Linked DNA regions of Thermotoga maritima MSB8. The protein of the gene in region 2 binds, or shares a complex with, the protein of the main gene of each other region. Links are inferred from orthologs where the notes say so. Each region holds a gene or a part of one and is shown on either strand. Other genes may lie near its edges.

Evidence for each region.
Region 1: the proteins of TM_RS04295 (region 2) and TM_RS03045 are in contact, whole or in part, in a crystal structure (PDB 6PL5), measured with the Thermus thermophilus proteins. The link is inferred for Thermotoga maritima MSB8 from one-to-one orthologs. Residues at the interface, in WP_223903423.1 of Thermus thermophilus: Phe161, Val165, Phe168, Val169, Leu172, Pro198, Tyr199, Glu202, Tyr211, Arg212, Asp213, Gln220, Val221, Gln223, Ser224, Ile226, Ala227, Ile228, Gly229, Ser230, Gly266, Phe267, Val270, Leu274, Tyr277, Gly278, Leu281, Phe285, Leu289, Arg297; in WP_223903432.1 of Thermus thermophilus: Arg4, Ile5, His6, Leu8, Ala9, Phe12, Ala15, Leu16, Leu19, Gly20, Arg22, Ala23, Trp24, Leu26, Gln27, Val28, Tyr31, Tyr34, Leu36, Leu43, Thr45, Asp47, Lys156, Gln157, Gly158, Ser160, Val184, Leu201, Glu202.

What each region holds. Positions count from the first base shown.
Region 1 is NC_000853.1:620,317-631,238, reverse strand. The notes cover bases 4,830-7,829. They hold TM_RS03045 (penicillin-binding transpeptidase domain-containing protein), read right to left. Parts: upstream 7,167-7,829; coding sequence 5,493-7,166; downstream 4,830-5,492. Other genes in these bases: TM_RS03035 (hypothetical protein), read right to left, coding at 7,504-7,829; TM_RS03040 (hypothetical protein), read right to left, coding at 7,163-7,507; TM_RS03050 (amino acid ABC transporter ATP-binding protein), read left to right, coding at 4,830-5,548. Also shown: TM_RS03075 (carbohydrate ABC transporter permease), read right to left, coding at 1-585; TM_RS03070 (ABC transporter substrate-binding protein), read left to right, coding at 680-1,939; TM_RS03065 (NCS2 family permease), read left to right, coding at 2,063-3,379; TM_RS03060 (basic amino acid ABC transporter substrate-binding protein), read left to right, coding at 3,418-4,158; TM_RS03055 (amino acid ABC transporter permease), read left to right, coding at 4,173-4,823; more of TM_RS03050, read left to right, coding at 4,820-4,829; more of TM_RS03035, read right to left, coding at 7,830-7,983; TM_RS09605 (hypothetical protein), read right to left, coding at 7,952-8,128; TM_RS03030 (rod shape-determining protein), read right to left, coding at 8,128-9,138; TM_RS03025 (putative manganese-dependent inorganic diphosphatase), read left to right, coding at 9,220-10,857; TM_RS03020 (DMT family transporter), read left to right, coding at 10,854-10,922. UniProt on the Escherichia coli protein: Catalyzes cross-linking of the peptidoglycan cell wall. Responsible for the determination of the rod shape of the cell. Is probably required for lateral peptidoglycan synthesis and maintenance of the correct diameter during lateral and centripetal growth.
Region 2 is NC_000853.1:858,243-869,150, forward strand. The notes cover bases 6,185-9,170. They hold TM_RS04295 (FtsW/RodA/SpoVE family cell cycle protein), read left to right. Parts: upstream 6,185-7,153; coding sequence 7,154-8,188; downstream 8,189-9,170. Other genes in these bases: TM_RS04290 (COG1361 S-layer family protein), read left to right, coding at 6,185-7,111; TM_RS04300 (hypothetical protein), read left to right, coding at 8,237-8,872; TM_RS04305 (PEGA domain-containing protein), read left to right, coding at 8,889-9,170. In the rest of the region: gyrB (DNA topoisomerase (ATP-hydrolyzing) subunit B), read left to right, coding at 1-1,328; TM_RS09800 (DUF4894 domain-containing protein), read left to right, coding at 1,361-1,885; TM_RS04275 (cell division protein FtsA), read left to right, coding at 1,887-3,137; cell division protein FtsZ, read left to right, coding at 3,154-4,209; TM_RS04285 (GspE/PulE family protein), read left to right, coding at 4,209-5,909; more of TM_RS04290, read left to right, coding at 5,906-6,184; more of TM_RS04305, read left to right, coding at 9,171-10,259; TM_RS04310 (response regulator), read left to right, coding at 10,297-10,908. UniProt on the Escherichia coli protein: Peptidoglycan polymerase that is essential for cell wall elongation. Also required for the maintenance of the rod cell shape. Functions probably in conjunction with the penicillin-binding protein 2 (mrdA).

The DNA.
Region 1 (10,922 bases), 240 kb from region 2 along the record:
GTTGGTGAGCGCCTTCAGGAAGAGATTCTTGTCCTTCGCGTCGAGCAAAAAGTTCACCAGTCCCGGAAGAGACGAGTTCAGCTCCACGAAAACAAAGACCGCAAGAAACAGAATGAACCAGAGCCAGGTGTTCTTGAACTCCACCCGTTTGAAGTCGTACACCAGCCAGCTCCAGGAGATGGCCGCGACCAGGAAGGAAAGGATGGGATTTTCCACGTTGAAGAGGTTCAAAGCGATGTATACCAGTACTACAGCGGCGTTGGAGATGATACCTGAGAGGGTTCTTTTCTTGATCAGGTGAACGATCAACATCACGATCGCGCCGGCGACCGCAAGGTGAAAGAAGGTGTTCAAAACAGTGAAAACGAAAGAATACTTCGGTGGGTAGTCGAACTTGAAGATCTCGATGTAGTTGTCAAGACCTGTGAAGTAGGGATTCTTCATGTTCCTGAAATCCCACTTGAAGAAGCTCAGAACGAAAGAGAATCCAACCGGCCAGAAGACGAACATCCCGAGAACCACAAGGGACGGAAGAAGAAAGAGGTACGCAAGAACCGCTTCTCTCAGCTTCTTCGAAGGTTTCATACTCAGACCTCTCTTTCCTTGAGTTTCTTCACAATCAAATTATAACCTATGCGGTATAATTCAAGGGGAAAACATCGAGAAGGGAGGGATTCCTGTGAAGAAATTTCTCGTTGCTCTCATGGTGATTCTCAGTGTTTTTGCCCTCGCGAAGGTGAAGGTCACGTTCTGGCACGCCATGGGCGGGGGACACGGTAAAACTCTCCAGGAGATAGTGAACACCTTCAACGAACTCCACCCGGATATCGAGGTCGAAGCGGTCTACGTTGGAAACTACGGTGCACTCTCTCAGAAGCTCCTCGCGGCAGCGCAGGCAGGAGAACTTCCCACGATCTCGCAGGCCTATTCCAACTGGACGGCGAAACTCATCCAGAGCGGTGTTGTGCAGCCTCTGAACGAGTTCGTGAACGACCCGAAGATAGGCCTCACGAAGGAAGAGTGGGAAGACATCTTCAAACCTTTGAGGGACAACTGTATGTGGGGAGACACCATCTACGCGGTTCCGTTCAACAAGAGTCTCTACGTGCTCTATTACAACGCGGACGCTTTTGCGATGTACGGCGTGGATGTTCCCAAAACGATCGATGAGCTTTACGAAGCGGCGCGAATCATGACAGAAGACTTCGATGGAGACGGAAAGATCGATCAGTACGGTTTTGGTTTCAGAACGACCGTTGACTTCTTCCAGATACTCCTCACACTCCGCGGTGGTTCCATCCTGAAACAGGTCGATGGAAAGTGGGTCTCCAACATCGACAGTCAGGAAACAAGGGACGTTCTCGCTTTCGTGAAGAAGATGGTGGACGATGGTATCGCGTACTCCCAGGGTGGATACCTCGACGGGATCTTCGGTCAGCAGAAGATCATGATGTACATAAGCACGATAGCGGGAAGACCCTACGTTGAGAAATCCACGAAGGGTAAGTTCACCTGGAGCTGGGCTCCAGTTCCCACCTGGGTGACGAACAAAGTTCCATTTGCCGGAACGGATATAATCATGTTCAACACGGCAAGCGAAGAGGAAAAGAAAGCAGCCTGGGAGTTCATGAAGTACCTCATATCACCAGAAGTCACCGCTTACTGGGCGATCAACACGGGTTACATTCCCGTGAGAAGAAGCGCCCTCGAAACGTCGATCTGGAAGGAAGCGGCGAAGTCCGATCCTCTGCTCGAAATACCATTGAAGCAGATAGACAACGCCGTGTTCGATCCACAGATCGGTGTATGGTACGAGATCAGAACGGTGGTTGGAAACATGTTCTCCGATTTCATCAACGGAAAGGTGGACATGGAAACTGCGATAAAGACGGCGGATCAGAAGATAAGGGAGTATCTCAAGGAAGAATACGGCGAGTGAGCGGGAGGCTGTTCCTCCCGCTTTTCTTTTGTTTAAAACTCCTTTAAAGAAAACATGAGAAAATCAAAACAAAGTACGGGATCCAGAGATCCCCTTAAATTTTTTATATCGGAGGTGAGCTGTGTGTTCCGTCTCAAAGAGAACGGGACGAACGTGAAAACAGAGATCTTCGCGGGTATCGCTACTTTCCTCACCATGGCCTACATCGTTTTTGTGAATCCTTCCATCCTCGTTCAGGCGGTTGGTGTAGACGCGAGCAGCCCCCTGTACCAGCAGTTCTTCGGAGCCTTCATGGTCGCAACGATACTGGGATCCGCCACAGCCACTCTCGTCATGGCCTTCTTCGCGAACTATCCTTTCGCGCTCGCACCCGGTATGGGACTGAACGCGTACTTCACCTACACCGTGTGTCTCGGCATGGGGATAGACTGGAGAGTGGCCCTCGCTGCCGTGTTCGTTGAAGGTCTGATCTTCATAGGCTTGACACTCGTTGGGTTCAGAAAGTTCGTCGCCGGGATCATACCCGAGTCCATAAAAGTGGCCATCTCCGCGGGTATCGGTTTCTTCATCGCGTTCATAGGGTTGAGAAGCGCGGGAATCGTTGTATCCAATCCTGCCACTTCCGTTACTCTCGGCGATCTCACGAATCCCGGTGTGCTCGTGACGGTCGTAGGGCTCCTGGTGATCGTGGCGCTTTACCACAGGAAGATCCCGGGAGCGGTGATGATAGGGATTCTCGTGGCCACGCTTGTGGGTGCCATCCCCGGCATAGGAGTCACGAAGTACCAGGGAATCGTCGGTCCCGTTCCAGATATATCTCCGACGTTCATGAAGCTCGACTTTTCTGGATTTTTGAGCCTCGACTTCTGGATCGTTGTTCTCACCTTCTTCTTCGTTGACTTCTTCGACACACTCGGTACCATCACAGGACTCGCTCAGAGCGCTGGTTTCATGAAGAACGGAGAGCTTCCGAGGGCGAACAGGGCATTCCTCGCGGACGCGATAGGAACTTCTGTAGGTGCACTCTTTGGAACTTCGACAGTGACCACGTACATCGAGAGCGGTGCGGGTATCGCTGAAGGAGGAAGAACTGGTCTCACGGCTCTCGTCGTTGCCCTATGTATGCTCGCCATGCTCTTCTTCGCCCCTCTCGCCCAGACGGTTCCTGGATACGCGACCGCTCCCGCTCTGATCTTCGTTGGGGCGCTCATGATCGGAAACCTTGGAAGAGTGAAATGGGATGACATCACAGAAGCGCTCCCCGCGTTCATTACCGTCATAACTATGCCGCTCACATACTCTATAGCCAACGGAATAGCGCTCGGCATCATCTCCTATGCATTGGTGAAGCTCTTCTCCGGGAAATCGAAAGAAGTACACTGGTTCACGTGGATTCTCGCTCTCGCCTTCGCTTTGTGGTTGCTCTTCATAAAGCATTGATATGCAGCATTGTGTTATAATAAATCGGAGGTGATAATATGAAAAAACTACTTGCGGTTTCGATTCTTCTGGTTTCGATCGTGATCTTTTCTGGAGCCATCGACGAGATCAAAAGCAGAGGGTACCTGCTCGTCGGACTCTCTGCGGATTTTCCTCCGTTCGAGTTCGTTGATGAGAACGGCAACATCGTGGGTTTCGATGTCGATCTCGCAAAGGAAATCGCGAGAAGACTCGGCGTCGAACTGAAGATCGTCGATATGACCTTCGACGGACTCATTCCGAGCCTGCTCACAAAGAAGATCGACGTGATCATCTCCGGTATGACGATCACAGAGGAGAGAAAGAAGGTCGTGGCCTTCTCCGATCCGTACTTCGACGCGGGACAGGTCATCGTGGTGAGGAAAGACAGTGACTTCCGACCGAAGACCTACGAAGACCTCGTAGGGAAAACCGTGGCCGTTCAGATCGGTACCACCGGAGACATAGAGGTTTCAAAGTACGATGGTATCAAGGTCGTCAGGTTCGATAAATTCACGGACGCGTTCCTCGAGCTGAAGAGAGGCCGAGCGGACGCGGTGGTTCTGGACTCCGCCACGGCAAGGGCTTTCGTGGCGAAGAATCCGGATCTTGTTATCTCGAGTGGGGTGCTCTCCAGCGAGCAGTACGGCATCGCCGTGAGGAAAGAGGACACGGATCTTCTGGAATTCATCAACAGCGTTTTGAGAGAGCTCAAAAAGAGTCCGTACGACGTGCTTATAGAAAAATGGTTCTCAGAGTGATGGAGGAATGAAAGATGCCGGAATGGTTGAGCGTAATTGTGGATAATCTACCGCTCCTTCTGAAGGGTGCCCTGCGCACCCTTCAGCTTACTTCTCTGGCCGTTCTCATAGGGCTCGCCATAGGGATCTTCGTCGGCATGGGAAGGCTCTCGAAGTACCGGATCATAAGGTACCCGTCTTCTGTCTACGTGGAGTTTCTCAGGGGAACACCCCTGATGGTCCAGCTGTTTCTCGTGTACTTTGGACTTCCCGAACTGGGGCTCGAATTCGACAGGTTCACAGCCGCCGTTATTGCTCTCGGAATAAACAGCGGTGCGTACGTCGCCGAGATCGTGAGGGCGGGGATACAATCCGTCCCAAAGGGACAGTACGAGGCGGCGAGATCTCTCGGCATGTCACACGCACAGGCGATGATCTACGTGATTCTTCCCCAGGCCTTCAGGCACATACTTCCGGCTCTTGGAAACGAATTCATTGCCCTCGCAAAGGACAGTTCCCTTGCCATGGTGATAGGAACCGTCGAACTCATGAGAAGCGCCCAGTACATCGTGAGCAGAACATTCATGAGCTTTCCCATATACGGTGGTGTGGCGCTGATCTACTTCGCCATCACCTTCTCCGTTTCCAGGCTGGTGAAGTTCGTGGAAGGCAGGTTGAAAGTATGACCGTTTTGAAAATCGAAGATCTTCACAAGTACTTCGGAAAACTCTACGTGTTAAGGGGAATAGATCTCGAGGTGAAAAAGGGTGAAGTGATCTCCATCATCGGTCCAAGCGGAAGCGGAAAGAGCACCCTTCTTCGCTGTATAAATCTGCTCGAGGAGTATCAGCGGGGGAAGATCTACTTCAAAGGTGAGCTCATCACCCACAGAAACATAAACAGGATAAGAAGTTCCATAGGTATGGTCTTTCAGCAGTTCAACCTGTTTCCGCACCTTTCTGTTTTGAACAACCTCACACTCGCTCCGATGAAAGTGAAGAACATGCAAAAAGACGAAGCTGTAGAAAAAGCGAAAAAGCTCCTGGAAAGGGTTGGACTCATCGAAAAGATAAACGAAAAGCCCGGAAACCTCTCCGGTGGACAGCAGCAGAGGGTGGCCATAGCGAGGGCCCTCATGATGGACCCGGAACTCATGCTCTTTGACGAACCCACTTCCGCTCTCGATCCAGAGCTCGTGAAAGAGGTGCTCGACGTCATAAAAGATCTGGCTCAATCCGGTATGACCATGCTGATCGTGACGCACGAGATGAGGTTCGCCCGTGACGTCTCCGACAGGGTGGTTTTCATGGACGAGGGAAGAATCGTTGAGATGGGACCTCCCGAAAAGATCTTCTCTAATCCCGAGAACGAGAGGACACGGGAGTTTCTTGAGCACTTTCTTTCAGTTTGAAGTATTCTTCCAGAACCCTTCTTGCTATCTGGGATGCTGCACCGGAACCGTATCCTCCGTGTTCCACCATCACCACGATCGCAACTTCTGGATTTTCCGCAGGAGCAAAACCCACGAACCACGAGTGAGGAGCACCGCTTCCGGCCTCGGCGGTGCCTGTTTTCCCGGCCACTCTGTACGGAAAGTCTCCGAACACGTGGTACGCCGTTCCGGGGTCTTCCTTCTCGTTCCCTTTGAAGGACGTCACATCGACCATGGCATCCTTGATAAAGTTCCATATCTTCTCATCGATCTGAACTTGCGTTTCGATCTCCGGTTTCACCGCTTTCGAGCCGATTCTTTTCACCACGTGTGGTCTGTAGAAGATTCCTTCGTTTGCCACAAGTGAAACGAGTTTCAGAAGCTCTATGGGAGTCGCTGTAAGGTACCCTTGTCCGATGGACATCAGGATGGTGTCACCGGGATACCAGGGTTCTCCTATTTTGGACATTTTCCACTCGGGTGATGGAAGTGTACCGCTCTTTTCACCTGGAAGGTCTATTCCTGTCTTTTCGAAGATGCTCAGCTTCTTCGCAACCTCCACCATTTTGTCCACACCGAGCTTCAGCCCAAGCTGATAGAAGTAGACGTTGCAGGAAACCCTGATCGCCTTTCTGAGATCGGTGAAGCCGTGACCCTCTTCTTTCCAGTCCCTGTACCTCGCCACCACTTCACCTCTGCTGTTTCTGTATTCGAACACTCCACGGCAGTTGATCTTCTCTTCCGGATCGACACCGTTCAGCAAAGCGGCTACGGCCCAGAGTATCTTTATGGAAGACCCTGGGCTGTACGCGGACGATATCGCTCTGTTGATCAAAGGAGAAGGTGAATTTCTAGCAAACCTTTCCCACTCTCTTTTAGTGAAGCCTTCGTAAAAGTCCTGGGGGTTATATTCTGGGAACGATGCGAGGGCAAGAATTTCACCTGTTCTGACATCGGAGAGGATCACAGAGCCCGGATTCCCGATTTTTTCGAGAGATTCCTCGGCAACTTTCTGTATCCTGGTATCGATTGTGAGTGTTACATCTTCGCCGGGTTTCGGGGGGCTTCGAAGAACTTCAGAAGATATCGCACCGGATGGTTCCACAAAGACCATCTTCACACCGTCCGTTCCCGTCAGGAATTCGTCGTACACACTCTCCACACCGTACACTCCCGCCCTGTCTGCGTTCACGTAACCAACCACATGCGGTGCAAGCGGCTCGTACTTTCTCCTGTAATCCATGACGACCCGCATTCCAGCCTTCGAAATCACATCCGCTCTCGCTTTGTCGATGACTATGGATTCACCTTTGACAAGTGAAAGAATCTCCTCGGGAGTGAAGAGGCCTGTTTTTTTCAGCTCATCTATGCTGTTCAGCCACGGATCGAGGACGTACACCACTTCATCTTTTGCGAGCACTTTTCCATCACTTGAGATGATCTTTCCCCGTGGAGCGGGTATTTTCACGAGCCTTGTTTGAAGAAGGTCTATGTACTTTTTGTGTTTCTCGTGTTCGAGGATCTGCACCTGGAAAGCTTTCATGATGATCAAGACAAACGATAGGGCCATCAGGATCAGAATCAACCTGTTCTTCACCGCTTCGATCCTCCCAGAATGAACACGATGCCAGTGGCGGCGGAAAGCAAAACCGTCAGCATCCGAATTTCACCGACAAGACAGCCGACAGCCACAAGGACAACAGCGGGGAGCAACACTGAAGAGAAATGCTCCCTCAAGGCGTCAAGGATCAAAAATACGATCAAAACGAAAATATACCAGTATCCTGGAATTGCGAAGAGTCTGATCAAAATCACAATAAACAAAAGAGGAATGGTTCTCCTGCAGAAGGCAAGGCCCAGAAAGGCGGGAAAGAAACTCAAAACGTCTTGGAAGACGTAGTCCCAGAAGATGCTGAGAAAGGCAAGAACATAGATCATTCTACCACCCCGATGACGATCACCCTGTCCGGAACGTCCCGTGTCACGTTCAGCAGAAAGTACTCCTCATCACGTCCCGCCACGGTTCCTATGAACAGGTACTCTTTGAAGGCCACGTTCCATTTTTCGCTTTCGAAGTACACCTTCCAGCCCGTCACGTCTATGTCTTCTATAACAGAGAGTCTGGGAACACGTTCCCCTTTGACGACTCCCACAACGGACTCGCGATCGTTTTCCACCCTCACCTTTTCCACGAAATCCTCAGAAAACACTCTCATAACCTTTGAAATAGGACCTTTTTCCACAACTATCCCAAGGAACCTCTTCTCCAGCGGATCGAGAACGATGGCACCTTCTTCCGCTTCTCCCAGAATGTAGAAAAAACCTTCTCCCTTCCCGGTCACAAAGAAAAGGTTTCCCACGCTCTTGGTTCCCAGATAAACATCACCTGGATAGATCCTGTTTTGAAACCTCAAAATCACTTCCTGAACCGTTGGCTCTCAGCTTCAGGAAGGGGAAAGTTATTCTGTAAAAAAGGGGCTGTAATTTTTCAGACACGTTGAAAGTCTCGTTCAGAAAGAAAACGGTGAGGAAGAGAAGAAAAAGGATCAGTCTTTTCATCACCCGGCACCCTGAAGCTTCTTCAGAATGTTCACCTTGTCCAGAACCATTCCCGCTCCTTTAGCCACAGCGGTGAGCGGCTCTTCGGACCTGATGACACTGATCCCCGTTTCTTTCTGAAGCAGAGTGTCGAGCCCTCTTAGAAGAGACCCGCCGCCGGTGAGGAAAATTCCGCGTTCTATGATGTCGGAAACGAGCTCGGGAGGCGTTTTTTCCAGAGTGGTTCTCACGCTCTCCACTATGGCTACCACCACACTCCTGAGGGCTTCCCTCACCTCTCCTCCTTTCAGAGTGAGTTTTCTGGGCAGTCCAGTGGAAAGGTCTATCCCGGAAACCGTCGTTTCGAGCTCATCGTTTTCTTTGGATGGGAAGACGTTCCCTATCTCTATCTTCACCCGTTCGGCCGTTCTCTCACCGATCGCCACCCGGTAGGTCTCCCTCACGTACTGAACTATGGCTTCATCCATCTCGTCTCCAGCGATACGTATCGACTCCCACGTGACAATGCTTCCAAGGGAGATGACGGCGACCTCCGTCGTTCCTCCACCGATGTCCACCACCATGTTCCCGGAGGGCTCTTCGACGTTGAGATTTGAGCCTATAGCAGCCGCCATGGGCTCTTCTATGAGAAAGACCTTACTGGCACCCGCCTCGAGCCCAGCATCGAGAATGGCTCTCCTTTCCACATCCGTTATTCCTATGGGAACTCCTATAACCACACGAGGTTTGAACAGATTCATTCCGCCCTTGGCTTTGTTTATGAAATACCTGAGCATCACAAGGGCCACGGTGTAGTCCGCTATAACGCCATCCCTCATGGGCCTTATGGCCTTGATCGTGGCGGGAGTTTTTCCTATCATGTTTTTCGCTTCGAGACCGACCTTCAGTATCTCACCTGTGGTCGAATCTATCGCTATCACCGATGGTTCATTCACCACGATGCCTTTCCCTCTGAGAAAGACGAGGGTGTTTGCCGTACCGAGATCTATTCCTATGTCTTTTCTCAACACCGTATTCCTCCTCCCATGGTCACGTTCTCGATAAGGATTATATCATCTGATAGAATTTTTTTAGTAGCGGAGGTGAAAGCATTGGAAAGAGTGTACGTGATAGGCCACAAGAATCCGGACACCGACAGCGTTTGCTCTGCGATAGGGTACGCGCACTTCAAAAACAATGTGGAAAAGGGAAAAACATTCATTCCAGCTCGAAGCGGCGATCTCACAAACGAATCCCTCTTCGTGCTCAAATATTTCGGAATGAATCCACCCCTCCACATTGAAACGCTCGAACCCACCGTTGAAGATCTCGAGCTGAAAAATCCCATTTTCGTCACTCCGGACACATCCGCCTACGATGTGGCCATGCTCATGGAAAGCAGAGGAATAAAAAACGTTCCGGTGGTTTCAAAGGAGAAAATGATAGGAGTGGTCACTGAAAGCAACATTGCTCGAGTCTACGTGAGGAGATTGAAGATAGAACCATTGGTTATACACCCGGTTCCGTTCGATCAGCTAGTCAGGATACTGAAAGCAGAGGTTGTCTGTGACTACATGAAAGAAAAAACCGTATCCGGAAAGGTTCACATAGCGGTGGATGCCCTTCATGTGCTCCTGGGAAAGATAGAGATAGGTGACGTGGTGATCGTGGGAGACAACGAACCGGCCCAGATCGCTCTTCTGGAAAAAGGAGCAAAACTCATGATAGTCGTGAACAACGCCCCAGTATCAAACAGAGTGCTTGAAATAGCAAAAGAAAAGAACGCCGCCGTTTTGAGAGTGAAGTTCGACGCGTTCAGCGCCGCAAAGCTCATAAACCTTTCACTCCCCGTGACCCTCGTGATGAGCAAGAAATTCCCCACGGTGACGAAGAAGGACACACTCGAGGAAGTAAAAGAGATCGTCTTCACCTCGAAGATAAGAGCAGCGTTCGTAGAAGACGAGAAAGGGCGGCTTTGTGGTGTTATAACTAGGACGGACCTGCTCAAAGATGTGAGGAAAAAGGTGATCCTTGTGGATCACAACGAGATCACCCAGGCACCGGAAGGAGTCGAGAAAGCGGAAATCCTCGAGATCATAGACCATCACAGGCTCGGTGGACTGAGCACTCTGAATCCCGTTTTCTTCTACAACGAACCCGTCGGAAGCACCTCAACAATAGTGGCAGAGTTCTTCTTGAAAAACGGTGTGAAGATGGAAAGGGAGATAGCCGGAATTCTGCTCTCGGGTATCGTTTCCGATACACTCTTCTTCAAACTCTCCACGACGACAGAGAAAGACAGGAAGATGGCGAATTTCCTGGCTGATGTTGCCAAACTCGATCTGGAAAAATTCGCGAAGAAACTGCTGAAGGAAGGGATGAAGATACCGGAAGACGTCGATCCCGCTGAACTGCTGAAGCGCGACGTGAAAGTCTACGAGATGGGAGAAGAATCCTTCGCCGTTTCTCAGATAATGACGTCGGACTTTTCAACACTTTTGAAAGAAAAGGAACGTTTCATGAACACACTGAAGACCCTCAAGGGAGAATTCGGTGTCAAACATTTCTTTGTGCTCTTCACGAATCCTGTGGAAGAAGCGAGTCTTCTGATGATGGATGGAGATCAAAAGTTAGTGGAAAAAGCCTTCAACGCGGAAAAGAAGGACGGTCTTTTTCTGTTGAAGGGGGTTATGTCCAGAAAGAAGGACTTCGTTCCCAAGATCGGTGAGGTGCTGAGAAGGGAGAGATGATTTTGGAAAGGTTCTTCGCGTGGCTCGTTGTGGTGTTCTGGGGGATCTCTTTTCTTGCCACCAAA
Region 2 (10,908 bases):
TACCAGGACTCAAAATAGAATTCGAAGACAGAATAAACGGAGAGAAGAAAACCTTCAAATTCGACGGAGGCATAGTGGAGTATGTGAAGTATTTGAACCGTGGGAAAAAAGCTCTACACGATGTGATACACATAAAGAGAACGGAAAAAGTGAAAACAAAAAATGGTGAAGACGAAGTGATAGTGGAGATCGCCTTTCAATACACTGATTCGTATTCTGAAGATATCGTGTCTTTTGCAAACACCATAAAAACTGTCGATGGTGGAACTCATGTTACAGCCTTTAAGAGCACCCTCACAAGACTCATGAACGAGTATGGGAAAAAACATAATTTTCTCAAGAAAGACGATTCCTTCCAGGGTGAGGATGTTAGAGAAGGCCTCACGGCGGTTATCAGTGTTTACGTGAAGAACCCCGAATTCGAAGGGCAAACAAAGTCAAAACTCGGCAACGAAGAAGTCAAGGAAGCGGTAACCAAGGCTATGAGAGAAGAGCTGAAAAAAATATTCGACGCGAATCCCGAGCTCGTGAAAACAATTCTTTCAAAGATCATGAGCACCAAACAGGCAAGAGAAGCGGCAAAGAGAGCTCGAGAAATGGTGAGAAGGAAAAACGTTCTTCAAAACACAACACTTCCCGGAAAACTGGCAGACTGTAGTTCCACACATAGAGAGAAAACGGAGCTTTTCATCGTGGAAGGTGACTCTGCCGGGGGATCGGCAAAACAGGCCAGAGACAGAGAATTTCAGGCTGTTCTTCCCATAAGAGGAAAGATTTTGAACGTGGAAAAATCATCTCTCGATAGATTACTGAAAAACGAGCAGATCAGTGACATAATTGTTGCAGTGGGAACGGGCATAGGAGATGATTTCGACGAAAGCAAGCTCAGATACGGTAGGATTATCATCATGACCGACGCCGATATAGACGGTGCACACATAAGAACTCTCCTTCTGACACTCTTCTATAGATACATGAGACCCCTCATCGAACAGGGCAGGGTATACATAGCACTCCCACCTCTCTACAGGATCAAAGCTGGAAGAGAAGAGTTCTACGTTTACAGTGACCAGGAGCTGGCGGAATACAAAGAGAAACTCCAGGGAAAAAGGATCGAAATTCAACGGTACAAAGGACTTGGCGAGATGAATCCTGAGCAGCTCTGGGAAACAACGATGAATCCAGAAACGAGAAAAATCATAAGGGTAACTATAGAAGATGCCGAAGAAGCGGATAGACTCTTTGAAATTCTCATGGGTAACGATCCATCCAGTAGAAGGGAGTTCATAGAAAGGCACGCTCTGAAAGTGAAAGAACTGGATATCTAGTCATGAGATCCCTGAGAGTTCTTCTCATCACAATGATTGTTCTTTACATTCTGTTCTTTGTGAATTCTTTTTTTCAAAGTCGTAGAGAACACGTGAGGGTTCCAGAAAAAGTGTATTCATATTTGATAGAAAATTTTAACATTTCTCCAAAAAGTATTATAATAGATTCGAAAAAGGCTATAGGGATAGTTTTCTATGAAGGGAATTATTATTTATGCGCTGAAGATGGGAGTTTGGTAGCTTCGTTATCGAAAAAGGACCTATTCAAATTCTACCCAGTGTTTCTGGAAGTTAATCTTGAAGGGCTTCGACTTTCAAAGAGCGACAGGGAAATTCTGGAGATGTTGATTCCGATTCTGAAAAGTTCTGTAGTGTCCGCTGTTTTTTTTGAGTCAAAAGAAGTTGTTCTGCTGAAGGGATCCAGAATCATGTTTGAAGAATGGAAAGATCTTGTCGAGAACTTTCAGGTAATAATGGAGCAATCTGAGAAAATGAAAGCGAAGGAAAGGTATTTCCTGACGGATGATGGAAGATTGATGTGGATAAGGGGTGATTGACTTGTCAAAAACTGTCTTTTATACCTCGATTGATATAGGTTCACGATATATAAAAGGACTCGTTCTCGGAAAACGTGATCAAGAATGGGAAGCACTGGCCTTTTCAAGTGTGAAATCGAGAGGATTGGATGAAGGTGAAATAAAAGACGCCATCGCTTTCAAAGAATCTGTGAACACACTGCTTAAAGAACTCGAAGAACAGCTGCAAAAGTCTCTGAGAAGTGATTTTGTCATTTCTTTCAGCAGCGTGAGTTTTGAAAGAGAAGACACCGTGATCGAAAGGGACTTCGGTGAAGAGAAACGATCTATCACCCTGGACATCTTGAGTGAGATGCAATCGGAAGCTCTTGAGAAATTGAAAGAGAACGGGAAAACTCCTCTTCACATATTTTCGAAAAGATATCTCCTGGACGACGAAAGGATCGTTTTCAATCCTCTCGATATGAAGGCTTCGAAGATAGCCATCGAGTACACATCCATTGTCGTACCTTTGAAAGTTTATGAGATGTTCTACAATTTCTTGCAGGATACCGTTAAAAGTCCGTTTCAGTTGAAGTCTTCTCTTGTTTCAACTGCCGAGGGAGTTCTCACCACGCCTGAGAAAGACCGAGGTGTGGTGGTTGTGAACCTGGGATACAATTTCACCGGGTTGATAGCGTACAAAAACGGTGTTCCCATAAAGATATCCTACGTTCCTGTGGGGATGAAGCATGTTATAAAAGATGTTTCTGCAGTTCTCGACACCTCCTTTGAAGAATCGGAAAGACTCATTATAACTCATGGAAACGCAGTTTATAACGATTTGAAAGAGGAGGAAATACAGTACAGAGGGCTCGATGGAAACACCATAAAAACGACTACTGCGAAGAAACTTTCCGTCATTATACACGCACGTCTCAGAGAGATAATGAGCAAATCCAAGAAATTCTTCAGGGAAGTTGAAGCGAAGATAGTAGAAGAAGGGGAAATAGGGATACCTGGTGGTGTGGTTCTCACCGGGGGAGGGGCCAAGATTCCAAGAATAAACGAACTGGCCACGGAGGTGTTTAAATCTCCGGTGAGAACGGGTTGTTACGCGAATTCCGACAGACCATCCATCATCAATGCGGATGAAGTTGCCAATGACCCTTCCTTCGCTGCTGCGTTTGGAAATGTTTTCGCCGTTTCGGAAAATCCTTATGAGGAAACTCCGGTGAAAAGTGAAAATCCGCTGAAGAAAATTTTCAGACTCTTCAAAGAATTGATGGAGTGAGTAGGAGGTTAAGAGTATGGGATTTGACCTTGATGTTGAGAAGAAAAAGGAAAATAGAAACATCCCTCAGGCGAACAATTTGAAGATAAAAGTCATAGGTGTAGGCGGTGCCGGAAACAATGCCATAAACAGAATGATAGAAATAGGAATACACGGTGTTGAATTTGTCGCGGTGAACACCGATCTTCAGGTACTGGAGGCTTCTAACGCTGACGTGAAGATTCAGATCGGTGAGAACATCACACGAGGCCTTGGTGCAGGGGGACGTCCCGAGATAGGAGAACAAGCTGCTCTTGAGAGCGAGGAAAAAATCAGAGAAGTGCTCCAGGATACCCACATGGTCTTCATAACTGCAGGGTTCGGAGGAGGGACGGGAACAGGTGCTTCCCCTGTCATAGCAAAGATAGCCAAAGAAATGGGAATCCTGACTGTAGCCATAGTGACGACTCCCTTCTATTTCGAAGGCCCGGAGAGACTCAAAAAAGCGATAGAGGGGCTCAAAAAACTTCGAAAACATGTGGATACCCTCATAAAGATATCCAACAACAAACTCATGGAAGAACTCCCGAGGGATGTCAAGATAAAGGATGCTTTTCTGAAGGCTGACGAGACTCTTCACCAGGGAGTGAAAGGAATTTCGGAACTGATAACGAAGAGGGGTTACATAAATCTCGACTTTGCAGACATAGAGTCGGTAATGAAGGACGCCGGTGCTGCGATCCTTGGCATAGGTGTTGGAAAGGGAGAACACAGAGCGAGAGAAGCTGCTAAGAAGGCTATGGAAAGCAAGTTGATAGAGCATCCTGTAGAAAATGCGAGTTCGATTGTGTTCAATATAACTGCTCCCAGCAATATAAGAATGGAGGAAGTGCACGAAGCAGCTATGATCATAAGGCAGAACAGCAGTGAGGACGCGGACGTCAAATTCGGTCTCATCTTCGATGATGAAGTACCCGATGACGAAATACGTGTGATCTTCATAGCTACAAGATTCCCAGATGAAGACAAGATTCTATTCCCGGAAGGTGACATACCGGCCATTTACAGATACGGTCTGGAGGGGCTTCTTTAATGCTGAGAAGATACAGAAAATTGGGTGAAATTCTTCTGGAAAAAGGATTCATAACCAGAGAAGAGTTGGATAAGGCTCTTGAAATTCAAAAAGAGGAAAGGAAACCGCTCGGAGAAGTTCTAATTGAGACAGGGTATATCACGGAGGATCAGCTGCTGGAGGCTTTGAGTGAACAATACGGAGTCCCAATCCTGAAGGAACTACCAAAAAACATACCACTCAACGTGGTGGGTTCTATTCCAAAGAACATCATCGAATCTCTGCACGTCATTCCTGTAGAAAAGAAGGAAGACGGAACTCTCGTGGTGGTGACGGATAACGGAACGAACATTCCAAGGATCAAACAGGAGATACGTTTTCTCACGGGGAAGAATCCGGAGATTTATCTGGTGACGAGCAGAGATTTTTCTGTTTTGTATCAAACGTATGTTCTTGGTGTTCCTCTCGAACTTTTCGAGGAGCCTTACGTTGCTATAGAAGAAACACCAGAACAGGTTGAGGAAGAAGAGGAAGAAGAAAGGGAAGTAGAAGAAGCTCCCATCGTCCGGCTCGTAAACAATATCGTAAACCGTGCCATAGAAATGGGAGCGAGTGATATCCATATAGAACCGATGAAAAGAACCGTGAGGGTGAGATTCAGAATAGATGGTATTTTGAGAAAAGTTCTTGAGTATCAAAAGCCACAGCACAACTCAGTTGTGGCACGAATTAAAATTATGAGTGGTCTCGATGTGTCGGAAAGAAGACTTCCACAGGACGGGAAGTTTTACACGATAAAAGGCGGGGAACAGTACGATTTTCGCGTGTCAACCATGCCTTCCACTTTCGGAGAAAAAGTCGTGATGAGAATACTGAAGGTGTCCGATGCAAACAAACGCCTCGAGGAACTTGGATACAGTGAATACAATCTGAAACGAATTCTATCACTGTTAGAAAAACCCTACGGTATCATCCTGGTCACCGGACCAACGGGAAGCGGAAAATCCACCACACTTGTCGCTATGATAAATTATTTGAAGAGTGAAAGTGTAAACATAGTAACAGCGGAAGACCCTGTGGAATACACCATCGAAGGGGTTACCCAATGTCAGGTTTTCCCAGAAATAGGTCTCACGTTTGCACGGTACTTGAGAGCTTTCCTCAGGCAGGACCCTGACATCATCATGGTGGGTGAGATCAGAGACAGAGAAACCGCACAGCTTGCGGTGGAAGCTTCCCTCACGGGACACTTAGTTCTGAGTACACTTCACACCAACACCGCTGCTGGTGCTGTTTCAAGGCTCATAGAAATGGGAATAGATCCTCACCTTCTCGGAGCCTCCCTTATCGGAATCATAGGTCAGAGGCTGGTGAGAAAGCTCTGTGATGAGTGTAAAATGCCTGGAGAGGTTCGAGATGAACAGGTAAAATCTTATTTCGAACAATTCTTTGGAAAGGTACCAGATCAGATTTACTATCCTTCAGAAGAAGGATGTCCTGCCTGCAAGGGGATGAGATACAGAGGGAGAATGGCTATAGGGGAAGTTTTGATTGTGGATGAAGAGTTGAGAGAATTGATCTCTTCCAAAGCGAGTGAAACAGAGATTGCAAAGCTCGCAGTGAAAAAAGGTATGCGCACCATGTTCCAGGATGCCCTCGAAAAGGTTCTTCTTGGGCAGACGAGTATCGAAGAGGTTTTCAGGGTGACCACACCGCTATGAAGTACTTTTCTAAAAGCCCTGAAGAATGGCAGAAGAGAGACGAAGAAAAGGAAAAAGAGTTCAGAAACAGAAAAAATAGAATTCGCCGCAGGGCGAATTTTATTCTTGTCGTGAATCTTGTAATAGTGGTTTTCCTGGTGTTTTTCACGAAAGCGTTTTTTTCCAACAAACCGGAAGGTGTGATTGGACCCTTCCAGCTGGTGATAGAAACAAAAGAGTCCTACCTTCCAAACGATCCCCTCGATGTGCGTGTAAAAGTGTTCAACAGAGAGAAGAAAAAAGAAAATCTTGTGCTGGAAGATTTCGTATTTTCCATCAAAAGGGAGAATGACACGGTGTACGAGTTTCACTTTCCACAGCGTGTGGAAAAAGAGATGGAAGCTTTCGAAAGTGTCCTGGTTTTTGATCTTTTGAGGGAGGAAGAGCTGTCAAATCTACCTGGAGGGAATTACACGATCACAGTCTCTGTCAAGTTGAACGGCCAGAGGGTGGTTATCAGTAAGGTCGTTTCGGTGATTGAAAAGTGGCAAATCGAGGTTGAAGACCTGAAAGATTTTTATTTCCCTTACGAAAACGTGCATTTCTTTGTCTATCTGGAAAACATAAGCTCAAAGAGTCGGAAAATTCGTGTGGAGTCGATCGGCCTTATTATCCTTAAAGGGAATGAGGCTGTCTTTGAAAGAGATATTCCTATAGAAAAAGACTTCGTGATAAATCCGATGATGGTCGAACAGATCCACGAAGTGAGTTTTTCCGCCCCAAAAGAATCGGGAGATTACATCATCAAATTGAAATTGAAGACAGAAAGCAGTCTGATAGAAAAATCAATTCCCCTTTTCGTCACGCGAGAGTATCAAAAAGATTTGAAGGGACTCTCCCTTGTCATCGAAGGGAAGAAGTTTGTAGCATCCGGTGAAAGATACGATTTCTCTGTGAAGCTTTTGAACGAAGAAAAGAAACGAAAGTACATAGTTTTGAAAAACATCATGATTGTTTTGACGCACAAAGAACCGGTGTTTTCGTATGCTTATTCTGAAGAGTACAGAATGACGATCGAAGGATACTCCTCAAGGGAAATTTTTAAGACGACCAGTTACGATATCATAAAGCTCGAGGATCCCGGGACTTACAAACTCATCGTTGTGATAGAAAGTGAAGAAGACAGGCTGATGAAGGAGATGGAGATAGTCGTTTCAGAGTGAGGTGGGACCATACCACACGAGAACAAACGAATAGACTGGATCATAGTTGTTCTTGTGTCCATCTTGATGTTGTTTGGACTTGCAACTTTGAGAAGCGCAACTTACGGAGAAAATGAGCAACTTTTCACGAGGCAGATTGTGTGGGATATAGCCGGTTTTTCGTTGATGTTTCTGGTTCTGTTCATCAAGGACAGAACGATAAGGAACTTTTCGATCATTCTCTACGTCTTCTCCGTTGTTTTACTGGCGGCCCTTCTTGTGAAAGGAACCCCCATCGGTGGTTCAAAGAGATGGTTCAGAGTGATGGGATTCAGTTTCCAGCCCTCAGACTTTGCAAAGCTTTCGCTCATCGTTCTGCTTCCTTATCTTCTGGAGAAAAGGTGGTTCTGGAGAAGTTTTTTTCTCACGGTTGTCCCCGCTGTTCTCATATTTCTGGAACCCGATCTTGGCACCACGCTTTCTGTGGGATTGATCTGGCTGTTTGCGGTTTTGGCCTCGAATGTGAATAAGAAGCCCCTTGTGATTCTATTGATACTTGTCCTTGTGTTTCTTCCTGTCTTCTTTTTCTTTGGGCTGAAGGATTATCAAAGAGCGAGGATACTTTCTTTTCTCAACCCGGAAGAGTACGGCGAGAGTTACTCCTACAACGTTCTGCAGTCGATTCACGCAATCGGAGCCGGTGGACTCTTTGGAGCAGGATACATGAAAGGAAAAGCGAACCTCATGGGTTACGTTCCTGTTTCATACACTGATTTCATCGTATCGGTGATCGGTGAGGAATTCGGATTCATCGGAATAGTCTTTCTGCTTTCGCTTTTCGGTCTTCTGTTCTTCGAGGTTTCCAGATGGATTCTGAACGTGAAAGACGAGTACTGGGAAATACTGATGGTTTCTGCGTGTGGACTGATATGGTTCCACGTCTTCGAAAACGTCTCGATGAACCTGGGACTCCTTCCAGTCACGGGTGTTCCTCTTCCCTTCATCAGCTACGGTGGAACCTCCACACTTGTGTTTTCCATTCTCGTCGGACTCATTCTCAAAGGGATTGCGCTGGCAAGAGTGGAAAAGAAACTTTGAGAACTCTCTTCTTTACTTGAAAGTCTTAGATTTGAGGGGGTGAAGAAAATGAAGAGATTTTTTCCCTTTCTGGGGTTGATTCTTCTGATTTTGACAGCCTGTCTACCTCCAATTGAGGAAAGGCACGAGTTCATCATCGAAGTGGTTGGGAATGCTTATCTTGACGATGTGATGGATTGGTATCAACCATCCTATGGTGATTATCTTGTTCAGGCACACCCTGTGATTGTACTCTACTATCCAGATGAAAGTTATGCTTACTATGAAAGAGCGACATTCTACGAACAATACAACGACTTCGTTGCCGCAGCCGGGGTGATCGTTGATACGGCGGATCTTAAAAATGATTTAGGCAGGATCTGGAACAGTTACTATCCAATTTACGACGTGGATGTGTGGTGGCAGGCAGATCGGGAAGAATGGCAGGCGAGAGTCAAGGGTTTGACGAGGGATGTTAATATCACGACGTTTTTTGTGGTAACCTTCAACGGACGTGATAATTACTGTGAAGTAGTAGATATAAAAGATGAAGGCGAAATATATCTTGACAACAACGGAGTTTATCACCTTGGTCCTTTAAGCGGTGTTGATGGTTTTGCCGCTTTCGTTCAGGAAAATCCTAGCAGATTAACCTTAGAGTCGAACACAAAAATCCTCGGTGCGGAAGTCAGATGGATAAAATAACGAGGAGGTGTGATTCATGAGGAGATATGTGTTTCTTCTTCTGATTCTTGTCTCGATGGTGGCTTTCTCTTTCGAAGCAAAGAGCATCATCATAGTACCCGAGAAACCTTACTTCACGGTGGATGTGTGGCTCAACAAACCGGAAGGATCCGTCTATGAAGTGGGAGAGAGGATAGAGATCTTCGTCAAATCTTCCAGAGACGCGTACATACTCATCTACGACATCAACGCACAGGGTAAGGTAACTCTCATTTTCCCGAACAAATACGAAAGCGACAATTTTGTCAGGGCAAATGAGATAAAAAAGATTCCTTCAAAATCCACCTATTCCCTCAGAGTTTCACCGCCGTATGGAAAAGAGTACATTCAGGTGATTGCAAGCACCAGACCGATACCGATTTTCAACCAGCTGAAAGAACTCGGGACAACTCGAGCCTTTCCGACGCTATCCGACAACGTCGAAGAATACGTTCAAAAGAAATTGAAACCCTATCTCACGGGAGAATGGGTCTCCGATCTCACTTATTTTTATGTGGGAAGAGCCCCAGCGTTTGGAACGCTGATCGTTGACTCGACACCTCCAGGAATGACCGTCTATATTGATGGTTCTTACAAAGGGAAGACACCGGTCACGGTATCGGTCGACGAAGGTACACACTACGTGACGGTGTATTTTGAAAACTACACGTTCTACAAGGAAGTCTATGTGGGAAGAAACCAGACGGTGAAGGTGATAGCCACTTTGCCTCTCGCTCAGCTCTCTCTCAGTTCAAGTCCGAGCGGTGCGAGTGTCTATCTGAACGGTGTCTATCAGGGAAAGACTCCTCTGACGCTGAACCTCTCTCCTGGAAATTACACTGTCACGTTCAGAAAAGAAGGGTACCGCGAGGAGACCCGAAACATAACACTCAGCGCGGGAGAAACCAGATCCGTGTACGTCACGCTAAAACCAGCACAGTCTTCTTTGAAACTGAGAACAGATCCTTCTGGTGTCGACGTCTATATCGATGGAAGATACGTGGGAACGACCGACCAGAACGGTTTGAATCTCATCCTTGATCCTGGGATGTACGAGGTAAAACTGGAAAAAGAAGGATACGAAACAGATCGCTTCACGGTGAATCTCGCACCGGGAGAAGAAAAGGAGATTTTCAGAAGACTGGAAAAAAGAGTAGTCTTCTCAGAGGTTAGAATAGAAACAGAACCATCGGGAGCCACAATATACCTGAATGGATACTACCACGGTGAAACACCCATCACTCTATACGTCCAGGCGGGAACCTACGAGATAACGATCGTGAAACCCGGATACAGAACGATTGTAAAAACCATCACCTTTGACGATGAAGAGGAATACTTCAAGTTCATCATGAACAGGATAGAATGATCGATGTTAAAATTAGTGATAAAGGGAGGAGTTCGCAGTGACTCCAACGGTTATGGTAGTGGATGAATCCAGAATCACCTTTCTTGCCGTCAAAAATGCCCTTGAAAAAGACGGTTTCAATGTGATTTGGGCAAAAAACGAGCAGGAAGCATTCACATTTCTCCGTCGCGAAAAGATCGATCTCGTGTTCGTAGATGTGTTCGAAGGTGAAGAGAGCTTGAACCTGATAAGAAGAATACGTGAGGAATTTCCCGACACGAAGGTTGCGGTTCTGAGCGCTTACGTTGACAAAGATCTCATTATTAATTCGGTGAAAGCGGGTGCGGTTGACTACATTCTCAAACCGTTCAGGCTCGATTATCTCTTGGAAAGAGTCAAAAAAATCATTTCTTCCACACCCAGAGTCACCGTTTCTCTCAGGAAAAACATTGAGGATCTTGAGATCACCCTCAAGTTCGAAGATATCGTGAGAAAAGAAATAAAGCGTTCCAACAGGACGGGTTCTCGTTTCTGCGTCATGTACGTTAAGTTCGAAGATATCATGAGAGACTACGAGACTATCAAGAAGTTCTTCAGGGAAACAGATTACGTTCTACCCATCTCCGCCAGCGAATACCTGTTTGTACTGACACTTACGGGGAAACACGGA